2 regions of the Sporosarcina sp. SAFN-015 genome follow, and region 1 is predicted to be linked to the other one. Evidence: predicted binding sites of a transcription regulator. Region 1 holds the regulator's gene; the other holds the start of a gene.
The links. The regulator CtsR, encoded in region 1, represses protease genes until heat stress. The targets are predictions, from matches to a motif close to ATGGTCAATAAAGGTCAAACA.
Positions count from the first base shown of each region.

Region 1 (5,074 bases):
GCAGCATCTTTTTCGATATATTTACGGTATTCATCAAGCGTCGTGGCACCGATGCATTGCAATTCCCCGCGTGCTAGCGACGGCTTCAAGATATTCGAAGCATCAATTGCCCCTTCAGCTCCGCCAGCCCCGATAAGTGTATGCAATTCATCAATGAATAGAATAATATTGCCCGCCTGACGGATTTCCTCCATCACCTTTTTCATGCGGTCCTCAAATTCACCGCGGTATTTCGTACCCGCGACGACCGTTCCCATATCCAAAGTCATAACGCGCTTATCACGCAGGATTTCAGGTACTTCATTGTTTACAATCTGAAGCGCAAGCCCTTCCGCAATCGCTGTCTTACCAACACCCGGCTCTCCGATCAATACAGGGTTGTTCTTTGTACGACGTGCCAATACTTCAATCACTCGAGTAATTTCCTTACTGCGCCCGATTACCGGGTCAAGTGTGCCTTCCCGCGCTATTTCCGTCAAGTCACGAGCTAGGCTATCAAGTGTAGGAGTAGAAGCGGACGAGGAAGCACCTTGGTTGCCGACAGCATTATCGTTGCTCCCGAGCAATTGGAGTACTTGCTGTCTCGCACGGTTCAAGCTGACACCTGCATTATTCAATACACGGGCAGCCACCCCCTCACCTTCGCGAATGAGCGCTAATAGAATATGCTCCGTCCCAATATAGGAATGGCCGAGTTTCCGCGATTCATCGACAGAAAGCTCGATGACCTTTTTTGCTCTCGGCGTGTAATGGACAATCGGCCCGACTTCCTTCGAACCGGAACCAACAAGGCTCTCCACGCCCTTTTCAATCGTTTCGAAGCTGACGTCGATCGCTTCCAATGCTTTCGCGGCGATGCCGCCGCCTTCCCGTATGAGACCCAATAAGATATGCTCAGTGCCGATCGATTCATGTTTCAGTCTGATCGCTTCTTCTTGTGCAAGCTGCAGGACTTTTTGAGCCCGCTGTGTAAAACGATTGAACATCATATTCTTCCACTCCTTCTATAAGTAACGTCTATCCTTTCCCACTATTGAAATGAAATAATAGGACTTCCTCTTACTCTATTCCAATAGTTCAGGTAGCAATCCAATTCCAATAAATTGACTTTGACCTTCTTTGACATAATTATAATAAACAGAAAAATCCGTTGCAAAACTATTGCTCAGTTTTCTTTATTATTTTCTTCCCTTTGCTGTTCCGAACGCAAACGTTCACGGAATAGATTAGCTCTAAATATATCCCTTTCTTCCGCAGTCAATTCCGACCCTGCGTATTGCTGTAGGAATCCAGGCTGCATGAAAATCATTAATTCATTCAAAATGGACATGTCTACATCCTCGATTATTCCCAAATCAATGCCCAGACGGACGTCTGATAGACAACGTGCCGCTTCTCCAGAAGGCAGCAATCTAGCATACGAGATAATGCCGAGCGAGCGGAAAAGCTTGTTTTCTAGTGCAATACGCGATTTGGAAAGAAGAAGTTCACGCGAACGCCTTTCGTGGGCGATCAGCCGGAGCGCTACATTTTTCAAATCAGAAAGAATCTCTTTCTCCGGTTTGCCCAAAGTCGTCTGATTCGAAACCTGATAAATATTGCCCGGCGCTTCGCTTCCCTCTCCGTAGCTGCCTCTGACAATCATGCCTAGCCTTGAAATGGCCGGAATAATGCGCTCAATTTGCTTTGTGATCGTTAAAGCAGGCAAGTGCATCATGACCGACGCCCGCATGCCTGTGCCCGTATTTGACGGACAGCTCGTCAAGTAGCCGAAATCTTCATCGAAAGCATAGGGAAGTTTATCCTCTAAATAGTTATCGACAGAATCTGCATGCTCGTATGCATTTTCAAGCTGGAATCCTGGATAGATGCATTGAATGCGGATATGATCCTCTTCGTTCAGCATGATGCTCAATGTCTCGTCCTCCGACAGTACAACCGCTCCATGTCGCTTAGGGTCTGTCAATTGCGGACTGACCAAATGCTTTTCAACAAGCACTTGTCTTTCTGTTGCCGGAAGTTCTGACATCTTCATATAGGCATACCCTTTTTCATCGGAAGTAAGCAAGGCGGCCGAAACTTGCGAGTCGACTTTCTGCGCCTCTTCAACTGTGAACGCAATCGGGAATCGATATCCCCTTAAATTCCGGGCTAAGCGGATCCTTGTCGACATGACGATATCCGCATGCTCCCCATGCGATGTCATCCATCCAGTGACAGCACCTTTCATGAATTTATTAATTGACATGGCTGTCACCACCTCCATCGCCGCATTCCGCTAAACGCTCTTTCAGCGCATTCGCTTCATCCCTCAACGCGGCGGCATCCTCAAATCGTTCCTCCTCGATCGCTTCCTGCATTTTCAGCCTGATTTCCTCGACTTTCTTTTTCAAGGCAAATCGTTCGTTAAAGGAGACCGGAATTTTTCCGACATGTGTCGTATGACCATTATGGAGCTTGCTGAAAACTCGCGGCAAATACTCCCTGAACGAGTCATAGCACGTCGGACAACCGAACTTGCCTATATCGAGGAATTTCCTGAACGTTAATTGGCAATCGGGGCAAGTTGGTCCTTCGGACGTGCTTTCCCTAGACTGCTGAAAAGGCTGCATTGATTCACTTCCACCAAACCAATGGGAAAGGAATTGTTGGATCGACAACGGTTCCTGATTCGGGTCAAAGTGGAACATTTGTGTTTGAAACGCACATTTCTCACATAAATGCCGTTCTGTAGAACCGCCCATGCCTTCCTGGGTGAAAATCACGGAAGCCGGTCGTTCTTTGCAATTATCGCATAGCATATTTTGCACCTCGTATTCGTCAAATTCACTATCCAAGCTGCTTATAGATTAGAGTTGATAGCATCGCCTGCAAAATCCGCGCTCGGATAAGATCGCGCTCCGGCAGCGGATAATGGAGCGTCGTCCGGTCCACCGCAGCTAAAATGAGCCTAGACTCTCTCTCCGAAATGACTTCTTCGTTCAATAGCCTGTAGATGATTCCTTCAGCCATTGCATATGTTGCGCCATGTTGTATTCCTTCTAAAATATGTTCGATCAATTCCTTATGCGAATTCGTCTGGACGCGATAAATCCGGATGTATCCACCGCCTCCGCGCTTTGATTCGACTGCGTATCCGCGTTCGACGGTGAAGCGGGTGTTGATGACATAATTAATTTGTGAAGGCACGCATTGAAATTTTTCTGCGACCTCACTCCGTTTGATTTCCACAGTCCCGCTATCTTCTTTTTCGATAATTGCCTTTAAATACCCTTCAATAATGTCAGAAATGTTTCGCATGATGTCACCTCTTTTCTCACGGTGCTAAGCCATTGACTTTGACTATCTTTGACTTAATTGTACATGAAAATACATCTGGCGCGCAATTTATATGCAAGTTAACAGAAAAATCTATCTTCCATTCAATTAATAGCGAATAAATTTGTCAGCTGTTAATGTTTAAGGTTTAAAAAATAGGGTAATAAGGTAGTTGAGGATTTTGTCTGACCTCTTCTTCCTCTTCGTGGGTTCTGTTCGAAAGGGCGGTTCGTAACAGTTGAGGCAAACGGCTGTTATTTTCGCATAGGTGCAGTCTGCCCTTTTGAACAAACTCCTTACACCCTTTTCCAATAATAAATTGCCGGAAAAGCTCATAAGTCGTTGTAAAAGCCCATAAACCGCTAGAAATGTCCATAAAACACTGTAAAAGTCCATAACCCGAAGTAGACACGTATAAAGGCTACGAACGGCTCATAATTCGTCGTAATCGCTCATTAACGTATAAAGGCAGCCCCCGATATCCAGGAGGCTGCCTTTTTTTATTCAATCGTAGCGTTTTTCAGTTCCTTAACAGGCAGGAAGAGCTCGCCTGTTTCGTAATACGTGATGGCGAGGTGGTCGCCTTCTTGGATGTAGATTGCTAACGGAACAGCTTCGGTGGAAACGATGAAGTTCCGGCCGTCGTCTGCAAGGATCGAAATGAGTGTAGCGTCGCCGGCGCGTTCCTTATACACTCGGACGACGTTGACAGACGCTTTTCCTTCCTCGGCGTTCGAGCTGCCGTCGACCGTGCTTCCCCCGCGTTGCAGTGCCGTCTTATATAGCCTCAACGCTTCATTCGGTGAATTGGCGTACACGGAGATTTCTGGGTTTGCTGCCGAAACGATGAAGTAATTTTGCAGGAAGCCGTTTGAGTCAAGAACCGGCGTCAACCAGCTCGCCTCTCCGTAAAAGTTATAGAGCACCGGCATTTCTCCGGTCCATTTCTTCTCGATGAATTTCTTTTCAATAATTTGAAGCGTACCTTGCGAGTCCATATACGACTCTTCCAGATTGCCAGTATAGTAAGTCGCTTCGCCTGTGCGGCCATCCGTCAATGCATAGCCAAGCATCGAGTCGACGCCTTCTTTCGGGCTTGTGAAATCAGTGAAATAATACATATGGCCATTTTCATCGAACACCGGACTGACATTCGACTCCGTCCCTTCGTCTGAAGGCAGCTTCACATCCTTCTTCCCGACGATTGAATTCCAGAATCCGTGAACGTATTTTCCGAAGTAGCTGTTTTGCAAGCTGACCGCTTCGGGTGAAACCGCCCCATCGATAAATTCAGGGACGTTCGAAAGCGGATATCGGCTCACTTCACCCGTACCCGGATCTACCATGACGACCCCTTGGACGTCAAAACCGTTTCTCGCTGTAATGAATTCCCCATAGGAACGTATATAATGCGGCTTTCCATCATCATCAATTTCAAGCTGCACATCGCCGTAAAAGATGAGATCCGGCGCCGCCATCCGCATATGGCGCTCCACTTGTTTATGGAAGTACGATGAAGGCGTATAGGCCATTTCCGTTTTCACGAACTTCGGATTGTCCGCCGAATCGGTCGCGCTCATCGTGAAGTAGCCAGGTGTCGTCTTCCCGTTCATCCATTTGAAGAATCCCGAAAATTCAACTGGCGCGATATAGACAAATTTCCCATCCACTTTTTGAATCTGCAAGTTGCCGAGCTCATAATAACTCGTATTCGGCACTTGGCCGAATGCCTTCTTCATTTTATTCCGAGCAAATT
Region 1 covers NZ_JBPFDR010000002.1:274,616-279,689, reverse strand. Annotated here, with positions in the region: gene clpC (ATP-dependent protease ATP-binding subunit ClpC) at 1-989, opposite strand, end outside; gene mcsB (protein-arginine kinase McsB) at 1,166-2,248, opposite strand; gene ACR65H_RS04365 (UvrB/UvrC motif-containing protein) at 2,238-2,801, opposite strand; gene ACR65H_RS04360 (CtsR family transcriptional regulator) at 2,830-3,300, opposite strand; gene ACR65H_RS04355 (hypothetical protein) at 3,819-5,074, opposite strand, start outside.

Region 2 (5,074 bases), on a different contig from region 1:
GACTTAGTGCAACGTCAATCGGGCGGTCTTGGCGTCATATCAGGCGGTTCGTACGATAAATCAGGCGGTTCGTATGAGTAATCGGGCGTTCGTGGCGCGGTATCAGGCGGTCTTAGCGTTATATCAGGCGGTTTGTACGATAAATCAGGCGTTCGTGGTGTGTTATCAGGCGAATTGTATGAGTAATCGGGCGGTCCCAGTGCAAATGAAATATCAAAAATAAAAGGGCATCTCTCCGTAACGTAGGAGATGCCCTATTTTTATTCCTCATCCTGAAAAAGATGATACAGCAATCGTTCCCGGTCATCGAAAAACTGTTTCATAATCGAGTAATGCTCCGTTTCCTCCAACGTCGTTTCGTGGATTCCTTCTTCTGTAATTTGTACGATTTTGGAAAGCGGGTGCGCCATGATGATCGGTGAATGGGTAGAAATGATGAACTGGGATCCTTTCGTAACAAGTTCGTTGATTCGCGCAAGCAATGAAATTTGACGGAGCGGGGACAAGGCAGCTTCAGGCTCGTCCAAAATATATAAACCGTTCCCCCTGAACCGCTCCCGGAACACGGCGAAAAAGGATTCCCCATGCGATTGCTCGTGAAGAGATACCCCTCCAAACGAATCAATGACCTTGGGGCCGGAAAGAGGGTCTTGGTCAAGCTCTTCGATATTTGTCGCCACATTGTAAAACGTCTCTGCACGGAAGAAAAAATGGTCCCTCGCCCGTTCCGTTCCTTTGACAAGTCGAATATATTCGTCGAGTTCCGAATGGGAATCAAAACTGGAAAAATTGAAATTCAATGTCCCGCCTTCGGGGTTAAAACCATACGCAATCGCGATTCCCTCCAGCAACGTCGACTTGCCCATTCCGTTTTCCCCGATCACATACGTAATATTCGGATGAAGCTCCAATTCGTGCAAGTTCCGGACGAAGGGAAGGGTGAAAGGGAATGTGCCATGCGGTATCTGTTCCTGCTTCAAACGCACGGCCTTTATGTATTGTGAAAATGAATTCAAAAGTGCCAATGGAAATCCCCCTTATTTTATTCGCCATCAGTCTCGACAATAGAATGAACGCCGATTGACTCGCTTGCTCGTGTGACACCATCACTTCCCAAAGCCTGAATCGAAATACGGTCGTGGAATATCCTATCACCGAACTCCCATGTAATAGACCATCCGTCACTTCCATCTATGTCGTAACCGATGAGCGTTCTTTCAGCCCACGTCCCAGTTCCAGTTTCGGATATCCAAAATAGTACGGTTTCCACATTTTCAACTTCCGCAGAAATCGTCATTGTATGGACACCTTCCGGAACAATAAACCAATTATGTTCCTCTTCTAAATCTGTACTAACCTTTAGTATTCGAGCGCTGCCATCGCTGACTTCAGATTGATCGGCTGAAGCGTCTACAGCTTCTTCTGGTTGTTTTTCATCTACATGACTACAAGCAGACAGTATTAGTATGAGTAGTAACAAAACTATAGAATTCTTTCGCACATTACCCTCCAATAAAGATGACTTTGGCGTTCGCTACAGCTAAAGCGTCTCTTCCAATTTCTGGATCTTTGAGTCTGAAATTAAATAAACATCGCCAACAATATCGATTTTGCCTCCTTTTACACGGACAGCGCAATCTTTGTTTGACGCATAAATAGGTATTTCTTCCGATAGGGGAGATAGTTCGCTTTGAACCAGTTCCATATTATTTTCAAGATCAAAATGAGACAAGACGGAAAAATTGTCAAGACCGATTCCGTCGTAAACAGAGCTTATTTCAACTTCATCTCCAAAATTTTTCGAGCATAACCATTTAGCGGACATATTGATTGCTCCGGCGCTTGCGCCCATCACAACGGCGCTGCTTTTTTTAATCGAATCCGATAATTCATATTCCATCAAAAAACCATGTTGAGTAAGTATATTGCCACCCAGCAAGAAAATGACGGAAGCATTTTGAATGATCGTTTGGGCTTCTTCCTTTTGCATGCGGTAATTAAGTAAATGATACTCATCAAACAAAATGCCAGCCTGATCGAGCCACGAGCGTTCAGTAGCACCATCATCTTCATAAATAGATGGATTTGAACTTATCATAGCAAGCGATTTTCTATCAGTTATATCCTCCTGTAACACCCTACTCAGATTATCTGAGAAAAAATTAGTAAACCAACCTAAATAATAGTGAGATTTCATAAGTGTCTCCTTAGCAAAATCGATGATTACATATCATCTATTAGAAAAACTATATTAACTTCATAGTCAAGATACAATTCTGATTATACACTACAACTGCGTATAAGCTTAAACGATCGCCGCTTTACAGGCACCTACTTTAATCAAACAAATAACTTGAAAGTCAAAGTAGGTCAGAGTATAATAAAGTCATAAGTCAAAGATAGTCAATGTCAAATACTATAAATGAACGATCTATATAAGGAGGAAATGGCTTATGAAATGTCAACATTGTGGTAAAAACGAAGCGACAATGAGCTTACGACTCCAGGTGAATCATCAACGGATGCAAATGAACTTATGTCACACATGTTTTCAAGAAATCCAAGGACAAATGAAGATGCCGTCCTTTGGCAAGGATGCCAATCAATTTTTCCAAGCGAACGGCAACCCTCAAGCCTATACACAAGTTAAAGAAGTCGATGAAAATCAAGGAAACGGCTTGTTAGACCAACTTGGTAGAAATATATCAAACGACGCCAAGGAAGGGAAAATTGACCCGGTCATCGGCCGCGATCAAGAAGTGAAACGCGTCATCGAGACATTAAATAGAAGAAACAAAAACAATCCTGTTCTCATCGGGGAACCGGGTGTCGGTAAAACTGCGATTGCAGAGGGTCTCGCAGTGAAAATCCATGAAGGCGATGTTCCGGCGAAACTGTTGAATAAACAAGTGTACGTGCTTGACGTAGCTTCACTCGTCACGAATACCGGAATCCGCGGTCAATTTGAAGAGCGGATGAAGCAGTTGATCGAGGAGATCGAGAACCGGAAAGATACAATCGTTTTCGTCGATGAAATCCATCTTCTCGTCGGCGCAGGTTCAGCGGAAGGCTCCAAAATGGATGCAGGGAATATCCTGAAACCAGCATTGGCACGCGGAAGCATGCAGCTCATCGGGGCAACGACGTTGAAAGAATACCGTCAAATTGAAAAAGACGCTGCACTCGAACGCCGCTTCCAGCCGATCATTGTGAAAGAGCCTTCTGCTGAAGACGCCATCGCAATCTTAAACGGGATTAAAGACCGCTATGAAGCGTTCCATGAAGTGCGTTATTCAGATGAAGCGATTCGAGCATTCGTTACATTATCACAACGCTATATCCAAGACCGATTTTTGCCGGACAAGGCAATTGATTTGATGGATGAAGTAGGGGCACGCTTAAATCTAAAACATTCTTCGGCAGATGCTGAGCAAATCGGAAAACGACTAGAAGAAATTGTTCAACAAAAAGAACAAGCTGCGGACATGGAAGACTATGAAAAGGCGGCAGCGTTGCGCCAAGAAGAAATGCAATTACGTCAACAATTGGAAGAAGCCGAACAAGGCGAAGCGTCTCTCTATGAAGTGACTGTTAAAGATATCGAGGAAATTGTAGAAGAAAAAACAGGCATTCCGGTGACGAAACTGCAAGCATCGGAACAAGCGAAAATGTTAGACCTTGCAGAAAACCTACGTAATAAAGTAATTGGACAAGAAGAAGCAGCCGATAAGGTTGCCAAAGCAATCCGCCGTAGCCGTGCAGGTTTGAAATCGAAAACGCGTCCAATCGGATCATTCTTATTTGTCGGTCCAACGGGTGTCGGTAAAACGGAAATTACGAAAGTGTTGGCAGAAGAACTATTCGGTTCCCGTGAAACGTTAATTCGCCTCGATATGAGCGAATACATGGAGAAACATGCCGTCTCTAAAATAATCGGCTCACCGCCAGGCTACGTAGGTCACGAAGAAGCGGGCCAATTAACGGAACAAGTTCGCCGCAACCCGTATTCGATTTTACTATTGGATGAAATCGAAAAAGCGCACCCGGACGTTCAACATATGTTCCTTCAAATAATGGAGGACGGACGACTAACGGATTCGCACGGTCGAACAGTCAGCTTCAAAGATACGGTCATCATTATGACAAGCAACGCCGGAACAGGAGAGAAGAAAGTAAGTGTCGGGTTCAATCAAACCGCACATGAATCCGTCTCCATGATGGAATCGCTAGGTAACTATTTCAAACCTGAATTCCTGAATCGTTTCGATGCAATCGTCTCGTTCAATGAATTAACGGAAGACAATCTACTCGAAATCGTCGACTTGATGCTCGTCGATTTGGAAGAAGCGATTGAAGAAAATAACATCGCGATTTCCATTTCGCCTGAAGCGAAACGGGAATTGGTGAAGCTCGGCTACGACAAACGCTTCGGAGCAAGACCACTTCGCAGGGTCATCCAAGACAAAATTGAAGATCCTTTGACAGATCTTATTTTGGAAGAAGACCATATCGAAAAAGTATATGTAGACGTTGTGGACGAAGAAATCTTAGTAAGTAAAGCTTAATACGAACAATAAACCCCTTCAGGCTGTAAAAAGCTTGAAGGGGTTTTGCCGTTTGTATGATATGCACTACAGCGATGCGCCAAATATTCCTAAATACTGTTGCTGTAATGCAAATCCATTGTTTTCCCATCCTAGTGTATTCAACATATAGCCAAGGCCATCCGCATGATATCTTCCGGATATTTTTTGATAGGCTAGAAGCTCGTAGACGCCATTGGAATCAAAATCCACTGGATATAAGCCGCTTAACGGATCGACAAAACCGGTGATCGGGCTTTTCAATTTGCCATTCCGATCATAGATTTCATTTAAATAACTTGCATCTCTCGTCGATATATCAATAATATACCGCTCATTATTAGGTCTGCTAATCACTTCAACTTTATAATGATCCTGATAATTGACCTCGTAATGGAAATGGTTATTATAAACATCCGAATCAAAAAGGAATCTTACTTGATTTCCGACAAAGGAAACAATGTAATAGTTAATAATTCCACCACTGCCAC
Region 2 covers NZ_JBPFDR010000011.1:70,055-75,128, forward strand. Annotated here, with positions in the region: gene ACR65H_RS16875 (AAA family ATPase) at 261-1,016, opposite strand; gene ACR65H_RS16880 (hypothetical protein) at 1,043-1,501, opposite strand; gene ACR65H_RS16885 (Type 1 glutamine amidotransferase-like domain-containing protein) at 1,541-2,197, opposite strand; gene ACR65H_RS16890 (ATP-dependent Clp protease ATP-binding subunit) at 2,454-4,565, shown strand; gene ACR65H_RS16895 (YybI family spore inner coat protein) at 4,632-5,074, opposite strand, start outside.
Region 2: ACR65H_RS16890 (ATP-dependent Clp protease ATP-binding subunit) is a predicted target of CtsR. The motif match lies at 2,357-2,377, and genes of this name have one in related genera.